One region of the Bradyrhizobium sp. USDA 3364 genome, then DNA from elsewhere that is predicted to be linked to it. Evidence: predicted binding sites of a transcription regulator. Region 1 holds the regulator's gene; the other holds the start of a gene.

What was found. Region 1 encodes PhoB, which activates phosphate uptake and scavenging genes when phosphate is short. Its sites were predicted from a motif close to TGTCATNNANCTGTCAT; they were not measured.
Region 2: the regulator PhoB is predicted to act here: its motif matches at 2,464-2,480, upstream of ACVILL_RS30575 (RNA degradosome polyphosphate kinase).

What each region holds. Positions count from the first base shown of each region.
Region 1 covers NZ_JBSRYG010000002.1:1,844,031-1,848,446, forward strand. The annotation lists gene ACVILL_RS08585 (acetylornithine transaminase) at 1-774, opposite strand, end outside; gene ACVILL_RS08590 (GcrA family cell cycle regulator) at 1,272-1,784, shown strand; gene phoB (phosphate regulon transcriptional regulator PhoB) at 2,131-2,841, opposite strand; gene phoU (phosphate signaling complex protein PhoU) at 2,974-3,690, opposite strand; gene pstB (phosphate ABC transporter ATP-binding protein PstB) at 3,711-4,416, opposite strand, start outside.
Region 2 covers NZ_JBSRYG010000002.1:6,553,950-6,558,365, forward strand. The annotation lists gene ppx (exopolyphosphatase) at 1-172, opposite strand, end outside; gene ACVILL_RS30575 (RNA degradosome polyphosphate kinase) at 185-2,389, opposite strand; gene ACVILL_RS30580 (chromosomal replication initiator DnaA) at 2,522-3,199, opposite strand; gene ACVILL_RS30585 (CDP-alcohol phosphatidyltransferase family protein) at 3,273-3,815, opposite strand; gene purM (phosphoribosylformylglycinamidine cyclo-ligase) at 3,976-4,416, shown strand, end outside.

The DNA of each region.
Region 1 (4,416 bases):
CACTGCGCCGATCGGGAATCCGCCGCCGAGCGCCTTCGCCAGCGACATCACGTCCGGCGTGACACCGGTGCGCTTGTAGGCGAACAGGTCGCCGGTGCGGCCCATGCCGGTCTGCACCTCGTCGAAGGCGAGCAGCAGGCCGTGCTCGTCGCACAGCGCGCGCAGCGCCTTGAAGAAAGCCTGCGGCGCCGAGCGTACGCCGCCCTCGCCCTGGATCGGCTCGATCAGGATGCCGGCGGTGTGCGGGCCGATCGCCTTCTTGACCGCCTCGATGTCGCCGTGCGGCACCTGGTCGAAGCCATCCATCGGCGGGCCGAAGCCTTCGAGATATTTCGCCGAGCCGGTCGCAGCCAGCGTGCCCAGCGTGCGGCCGTGGAAGGCGCCTTCGAAGGTGATGATGCGGTAGCGCTCGGGGTGGCCCTTGGAGAAGTGATGATGACGGACCAGCTTGATCACGCCCTCCATCGCTTCCGCGCCGGAATTGCAGAAGAACACGAAGTCGGCAAAGCTCTGCTCGCAGAGCCGCGCGGCCAGCGCCTCGCCGTCCGGGCTCTTGAACAGGTTCGACATGTGCCAGAGCTTGGTCGCCTGCTCCTGCAGCGCCTTGACCAGATGCGGATGCGCGTGCCCGAGCGCGTTCACCGCGACGCCCGAGGTGAAGTCGAGATAGCGGTCGCCGTTGGTTGCGATCAGCCAGGCGCCCTCACCGCGCTCGAAGCCGAGATCGACCCGGGCGAAGACGGGGAGCAGATGCGACGAGGCAACGTTGGTCATGGCGTTCACTGCCGGTTTGAGGCCGACAATTGCCGCGCGCATTGACGCCAGCGCAGCAACGGCCAGCTTCGGAAAACAAAACGGCCGCCTTTGCGGGCGGCACGTGGCCAACATTCTATGCTGCGGCGGGTCAGTGTCAATCGCCAGGAGCCGCCGTTTGCCGGCCTTCCTGCGATGCGCAGCGTACACAATCCGTAGCATTCCGGTGCGGTGGAAAAGCCTCATTGCAATGCTTAACTGTGCTGGAACATGTGGACGCACGGCCGCGGACTCTTGCGCCAGAGTCACGCCATATTGTAGCGTTTGGCCTGTCGGGTACGACATCTCGTGCGGCAGTACTGGACCCTCTAAGTAGCCTTCGTGTCTCGCGTAAACGTTCGGGCGCAACACCGTGCCCGGCGAGGGCTAAGGGATTCTGGCCGCAGGGATATTTGTCCAGATTTGGCTCGCAGCGCCGCTCCAATGACTGGCCGGCGCCATGCGAAAGGAAGAATGCGATGACGGTATTGACCTGGTCCGACGATCGCGTCGAGCAGCTGAAGAAGCTCTGGGAGTCTGGCCTTTCGGCCAGCCAGATCGCAGCGGAACTTGGCAATGTGACGCGAAACGCCGTGATCGGCAAAGTGCACCGGCTCGGCCTCTCCGGTCGCGCCAAAGCACCCTCCACGGCGGCGCCGCGGCAGCGCAAGGCGCGTCCCGCTCAGCACATGATGCGGGTGGCGCGCCCGGTCTCGCGCGGCAACACCGCGCTCGCGCACGCCTTCGAGGTCGAGATGGAGCCCGATCCGATCTCCTACGACAACGTGGTGCCGATGAGCCAGCGGCTGTCGCTGCTCGAGCTCAACGAGGCCACCTGTCACTGGCCGGTCGGCGATCCCTCGAGCCCGGAATTCTTCTTCTGCGGCGGCAAGGCGCTCGCCGGCCTGCCCTATTGCGCGCATCACTCGCGCGTCGCCTACCAGCCCGCCGCCGATCGCCGCCGGCCGTCGGCGAAACCACAGATCAAGTAGCACTCGGGAAGCTAGCCTGGACTGCAAAACAAATCCCCGCGCAAGCGGGGATTTTTTGTGTGATGCGTAGCCCGGATGGAGCGCAGCGCACGACGTGAGGTGAGCACGCACGTCGGGCTCCCTCCCCCCCCCCTTGCGGGGGAGGGTTGGGGAGAGGGGTACCGCTTGCTCCGCTGATTATCGATCGCGAAGAATGCACCGTCGGTTCGGTTGAGGACGTCGCTACACGCCTTACGCCACAGCCCGGGGCTCACCCCTCTCCCCACCCTCCCCCGCAAGGGGGGAGGGAGCCAGACAGTGTGCTCACCTCACGTGATAGCGAACCAACTCACATCACCAGCCGCCGTTACGGTTGCGGCTCGGCTTTGGCAAACCGGTCGTCGAGCGCATAGCCGGCGCCGCGCACGGTGCGGATCGGGTCCTGCTCGCGGCCCGGATTGAGCAGCTTGCGCAGGCGGCCGATATGCACGTCGACGGTGCGCTCATCGATGTAGATGTCGCGGCCCCAGACGCTGTCGAGAAGCTGCTCGCGGCTGAACACGCGGCCGGGATGCTCGAGGAAGAACTCGAGCAAACGATACTCGGTCGGACCGAGATCGATCGGACGGCCCGAGCGCGCCACGCGGCGCTTCTCGCGGTCGAGCTCGATGTCGCCATAGGTCAGCACGGTCGCCAGCCGCTCCGGGCTCGCGCGGCGCAGCAGGCCCTTCACCCGCGCCAGCAGTTCCGGCACCGAGAACGGCTTGACGATGTAATCGTCGGCGCCGGTAGCAAGCCCGCGCACGCGCTCGCTCTCCTCGCCGCGCGCGGTCAGCATGATGATCGGAAGCTGCTTGGTTTCGGGCCGCGCCCGCAGGCGGCGGCACAGCTCGATGCCGGACAGGCCCGGCAGCATCCAATCGAGCACCACGAGGTCGGGGACGCGCTCCTTCAGACGGGTGTCGGCATCGTCGCCGCGCCCAACCGTTTCGACATCGTAGCCTTCCGCATCGAGGTTGTAGCGCAACAGCGTCGTCAGCGCTTCCTCGTCTTCGACTACCAGAATGCGTGCGCTCATCGGTCTAAGTTCTTTCTTTGTGGTGATCCGTTGCCCAGACGCAAACCGAAACGCTCACTTCTCTCGAGCACGATCCTCGCGCAAACGCTTTGTCGCGAAGACAATCCGGTTTCCGCTATTGGAGATCATGCCCTAGTTACCCGGCACCGTGGTGGCAAAAGTCGTCATGTCGCCCTTGGGGCGCTTGTCGGTGATCTGCTGGCCCTCGATCATGTAGAACACGGTCTCGGCGATATTGGTGGCGTGGTCGCCGATGCGCTCGATGTTCTTGGCGCAGAACATCAGATGGATGCAGAACGAGATGTTGCGCGGATCCTCCATCATGTAGGTGAGCAGTTCGCGGAACAGCGAGGTGCAGATCGCGTCGACCTCCTCGTCGCCCTTCCAGACGTTCATCGCCGCCGGCAGATCGTGCGCGGCGTAGGCGTCGAGCACCGACTTGACCTGCGACAGCACGAGGTCGGTCATGTGCTCCAGGCCGCGGATCAGCTTCAACGGCTGGAAATCGCTCTCCAGCGCCGCGACGCGCTTGCCCATGTTCTTGGCGAGGTCGCCGATCCGCTCGAGGTCGGTGGCGACTCGCATCGCGCTGACGATCTCGCGCAGGTCGATCGCCATCGGCTGGCGGCGGGCGATCGTCAGCACCGCGCGCTCTTCGATGACGCGCTGCAGATTGTCGATGTCGATGTCGGCGGCGACCACGCGCTTGCCGAGCGCGACGTCGCGACGGATCAGCGCATCGACCGATTCGGTAATCATCCGTTCGACGAGGCCGCCCATCTCGGCGACCAGGCGGGTCAACTCCTGCAGGTCGCTGTCGAATGCCTTGGCGGTATGTTCAGAAGCCATCGCTTGTCTCCTCAGCCCGGTCAACCAAACCGGCCGGTGATGTAGTCCTGGGTGCGCCGATCGCTCGGGGAGGTGAAGATCTTGTTGGTGTCGTCGAACTCGATCAGCTCGCCGAGATACATGAAGGCGGTCTTGTCGGAGACGCGCGCCGCCTGCTGCATGTTGTGGGTGACGATCGCGATCGTGTAGTCCTCGGAGAGCTCCTGGATCAGCTCCTCGACCTTGGCGGTCGAGATCGGATCGAGCGCCGAGCACGGCTCGTCGAACAGGATCACCTCGGGACGCACCGCCACGGTGCGCGCGATGCACAGCCGCTGCTGCTGGCCGCCGGAGAGCGACAGGCCGGAGGCGTTCAGCTTGTCCTTGACCTCGTTCCACAGCGCGCCGCCGCGCAGCGCCTTCTCGACCCGGTCGTCCATCTCGGACTTCGAGATCTTCTCGTAGAGGCGGATGCCGAATGCGATGTTCTCGTAGATCGTCATCGGAAACGGCGTCGGCTTCTGGAACACCATGCCGACCCGCGCGCGCAGCAGGTTGAGGTCGAGCTTGGGATCGAGGATGTTGGTCTGGTCCAGCATCAGCTGGCCGACGGCGCGCTGGCCCGGATACAGATCATACATCCGGTTGAAGATGCGCAGCAGGGTCGACTTGCCGCAGCCCGACGGGCCGATGAACGCCGTGACGCGGTTGGTGCCCAGCGTCAGGTTGATGTTCTTCAGCGCATGG
Region 2 (4,416 bases), 4.7 Mb from region 1:
CGGTTGCGAGCAGGCCGGTGCTCTGCACTTCGCGTCCCAATCCGCACAGCGCCTTCTCGTTGAAGATGGTGACGAGGCTGCGCGCCATCGCCTCGTAGACCACGAGACGAACCGAGTTCGAGCCGATATCGATGACAGCGACGCTGGAAGCGCGCTTCCGCGGCCGCTTCACGACAAAGCCCTCTTACGACGACGGTTGCTGGCGTTCGTTGCGACGCGTGAGACGGCGCGGTGAAGATTCCTTGAGAGACTTACCACGGCCGGACAGACTCGGATTTGTCATGAAATAGTCATGCAGATTGAAGGGCTCTTCGCCTTTCGCGGCCTTCATACGCGTTGACGATCCATCCGGCAACAATTGCCAGCTCTGCTCGGTGTCCTTCAGGTTCGCGACCATGATCTGTTCGAGAACCTGCTGATGCACCGTGGGATTTTGCAGCGGACAGAGAACCTCGACGCGGCGGTCGAGGTTGCGCGGCATCATGTCGGCAGACGAGATATACACAGCAGCTTTTGTGCTCGGCAGGCCCTGGCCCATGCCGAAGCAATAGATTCGGCCGTGTTCCAGGAACCGGCCGATCACCGATTTGACGCGGATGTTCTCCGACAATCCCGGCAGGCCCGGCCGCAGGCAGCAGATGCCGCGCACCACGAGCTCGACCGCGACGCCGGCCTGCGAGGCTTCATACAGCGCGTCGATGATGTCGGGGTCGACCAGCGCATTCATCTTCATCCAGACCGCGCCGGTGCGGCCATGCTTGACGTGGGCGATCTCGTCATGGATGTGCTCGATGATCCGCTTGCGCAGCGTCAGCGGCGACACCGCCATCTTCTCGATGTCGCTCGGCTCGGCATAGCCGGTGATGTAGTTGAACACACGCGCGACGTCGCGGCCGATGATCGGGTCCGAGGTGAAGTAGGAGAGGTCGGTGTAGATGCGCGCGGTGACCGGATGGTAGTTGCCGGTGCCGGTGTGCACATAGGTGGTGAGATTGCCGCCCTCGCGGCGCACCACCATGGACAGCTTGGCGTGCGTCTTCAGTTCGATGAAGCCGTAGACCACCTGCACGCCGGCGCGTTCGAGGTCGCGGGCCCAGCGGATGTTGGCTTCCTCGTCGAAGCGCGCCTTCAGTTCGATCAGCGCGGTGACCGACTTGCCGGCTTCGGCGGCTTCCGCCAGCGCGCGCACGATCGGCGAATTGTTCGAGGTGCGATAGAGCGTCTGCTTGATCGCGACCACGTCGGGATCGCGCGCCGCCTGCTGCAGGAACTGGACGACGACGTCGAAGGATTCATAGGGGTGATGGACCACGAGGTCCTTCTGCCGGATCGCGGCGAAGATATCGCCTCCATGGTCGCGCACGCGCTCGGGGTGGCGCGGCACATAGGGCGGGAATTCGAGGTCGGGGCGATTGAGGCGGGTGAGCTGCGACAGCTCGTTCATCGCGAGCACGCCGTCGACCAGGATCACTTCATCGTCGGCGGCCGACAATGCGTGCTGCACGAAGATGCGCAGCTCTTCGGGCATCGTGGCCTCGATCTCGAGCCGGATCACCGACCCGCGACGGCGGCGCTTGAGCGCGGTCTCGAACAGGCGAACGAGGTCTTCGGCCTCTTCCTCGATTTCCAGTTCGGAGTCCCGGATGATGCGGAACGCGCCCTGGCCCTTGACGGTGTAGCCGGGGAACAGGCGGCCGATGAACAGGCCGGTGGCCTGCTCAAGCGTGATCAGACGCGCCGGCGCACCTTCCTTGCTGGACGGGATGCGGATGAAGCGGTCGATCTTGCCGGGCATGCGAATCAGCGCGTTCATCGCCTTGCCGTCGGAGATCCGCGCCAATTGCAGCGCCACCGTGAAGCCGAGGTTCGGGATGAACGGGAAGGGATGCGCCGGGTCGATCGCGAGCGGGGTCAGCAGCGGGAAGATGCTGTGGAGGAAGTGATCCTCGATCCAGGCGCGCTCGGACTTGGTGACGTCGCGCCCGTCGACCAGCTGGATGCCGACCTTGGACAGGATGTCGCGCAGGTCGCTCCAGATCGCCTGCTGGTCGGAGGCGAGTTGCGACACGGTCTTGTTGATCATCACGAGCTGCTCGGCCGGCAGCAGGCCGTCCGGGCTGCGCTCGGCGATGCCCTCGCGGACCTGCGCCTTGATACCGGCGACGCGGACCATGAAGAACTCGTCGAGGTTATTCGCCGAAATCGACAGGAAGCGGACCCGCTCCAGCACGGGATGGCCGAGATTGACCGATTCCTCGAGCACCCGCCGATTGAAATGCAGCCAGGAGAGCTCCCGGTTGATGAAGCGCTCGGGGCTTGTCGCGATCGCGGGGACGGGCGGGAGTTCCGCCTCTTTCTCTTTGATTTCAGTTGCTTGTGCCGAGTCCATCAAATGCTGGTCCAATTCGGGGCAGGGGGCCGGGGCGGTCTAGCCGAAGGCCGTTCCGACCATGTGATATTGCGATGACGTTTCGATGACATTGATGTGCCGCCCGCCTGCGCCGTCAAGCCGCGGCACGGCTCAGGCGTCGCGCAGCAGCTCCGCCGCCAGCGCCCTCGTGACCGGCCGGCCGAGCCGCAGTGCCTCGGTATCGAGCAGCTCGACCACCTGCCGGACGGCAACGTAGGAACGCTCGATCCGGTTGCAGAGAAAGCTGACCAGCGGTTCGTCCACGCTCATCTGGCGGTCGGCGCAGAACTTGACGATCAGGCCGCGGAACAGCTGGTCGTCGGGCGGCAGCAGCGCCACCGTCGGCACCGCGCGGAGCCGCGACCTCAGGTCGCGCAGTTCGATCTCAAACGCCGACGGCGGCACGCGCGCCGTGATCAGGACGAAGGCATCGTCCTGGCGTGCGAGATTCAGCAGGTGAAACATCGCGCGCTCGTCGAAATCCGATGGCCTGAGGTCCTCGACCACCAGCGCGCCGGTGGCAAGCGCCGTCGGCACCGCCTCGGCGGTCAGCGCATGCGCGGCGGTCGAGCGCGCGCCGGCGCTCTCGGCCCAGATCGCGGCGAGGTGGCTTTTGCCGGAGCCGTCGGGGCCCACCAGCAGCATGATTCGATTCGGCCAGTCGGGCCAGCCGTCGATCAGCGCCAGCGCCGCCTCGTTGGCGGGCCCCTCGAGGAAATCGTCGCGGGTCAGTTTCTCCTCGTGCGGCAGGGCCAAGGCCAATTGACGAGGTTGAACGCTACTGGCCACACAAGTCTCCAGACCACTTCGATTTAGCATGAATCTCCGCGCAAGCGCTTCGCCTTGTCGCGGGAAAGCCGGTCTACCGAGCTTCGATCGTGCTCATGTGCCGCACCCACTCCACGAGATAGAGGGACACCGAACCCAAAGTAAAGATCGTGACCAGCCCCATCAGGATCAGGTCGTAGGGGTGCGGCTGAAAGCCGAAACCGAGCGAGGCCAGCACCAGCGCCGCGAACGCGACCTGCGCCACCGTGTTCAGCTTCGACACCATCAACGGTTTCATCTCGACCGGCTTGTCGAACAACCATGACACAATCACGGCGGAGACGATCATGATGTCGCGCGACACCACGAGAATCACGATCCAGCGCGGCACCGCACCCCAGATCCCGAGCGCGATATAGATCGACACCAGGAGCGCTTTGTCGGCGAGCGGGTCGAGCAGGGCGCCGAGCTCGCTTGCCATGTTGAAGCGCTTGGCGAGGAAACCGTCGACCGCATCCGACACGCCGGCGATCACGAAGATCGCGAAGGCGATCTCCATCTGGCTCGAGACGATGGCCCAGACGATCACCGGCACCAGGATGATGCGGGCGAGGGTAATGATATTCGGAATGCTCAACTTGGATCGCTTCCCGGCTAGAAGCCTGATTTTACTCGATATCCAGCTCTTTTCAGCTGCGGCCTTGTGTTATCTACATAGTATCGCGGCGAGCTGCCCGCGAGCCATTGCGCGGGGGCGGAATTCCTCGTAACCAGCCCCTGATCATCTGGAATTGGGCATGACCGAGCGCAAAAACGGGCTCACTTACGCGGATTCGGGTGTCGATATCGACGCCGGCAATCGTCTGGTCGATCTGATCAAGCCGATGGTGCGGGCCACCGCACGTCCCGGCGCGGACGCCGAGATCGGCGGATTCGGCGGGCTGTTCGACCTCAAGGCCGCGGGCTTCAAGGATCCTGTCCTGGTGGCGGCGACCGATGGCGTCGGCACCAAGCTGAAGATCGCGATCGAGACCGGCATCCATGGCGGCATCGGCATCGACCTGGTCGCGATGTCGGTCAACGACCTCGTCGTGCAGGGCGCGGAACCGCTGTTCTTCCTCGACTATTTCGCCTGCGGCAAGCTGCACCCGGAGGCCACCGCGCAGATCGTCGCCGGCATCGCCGAAGGCTGCCGCGAATCCGGCTGCGCGCTGATCGGCGGCGAGACTGCCGAGATG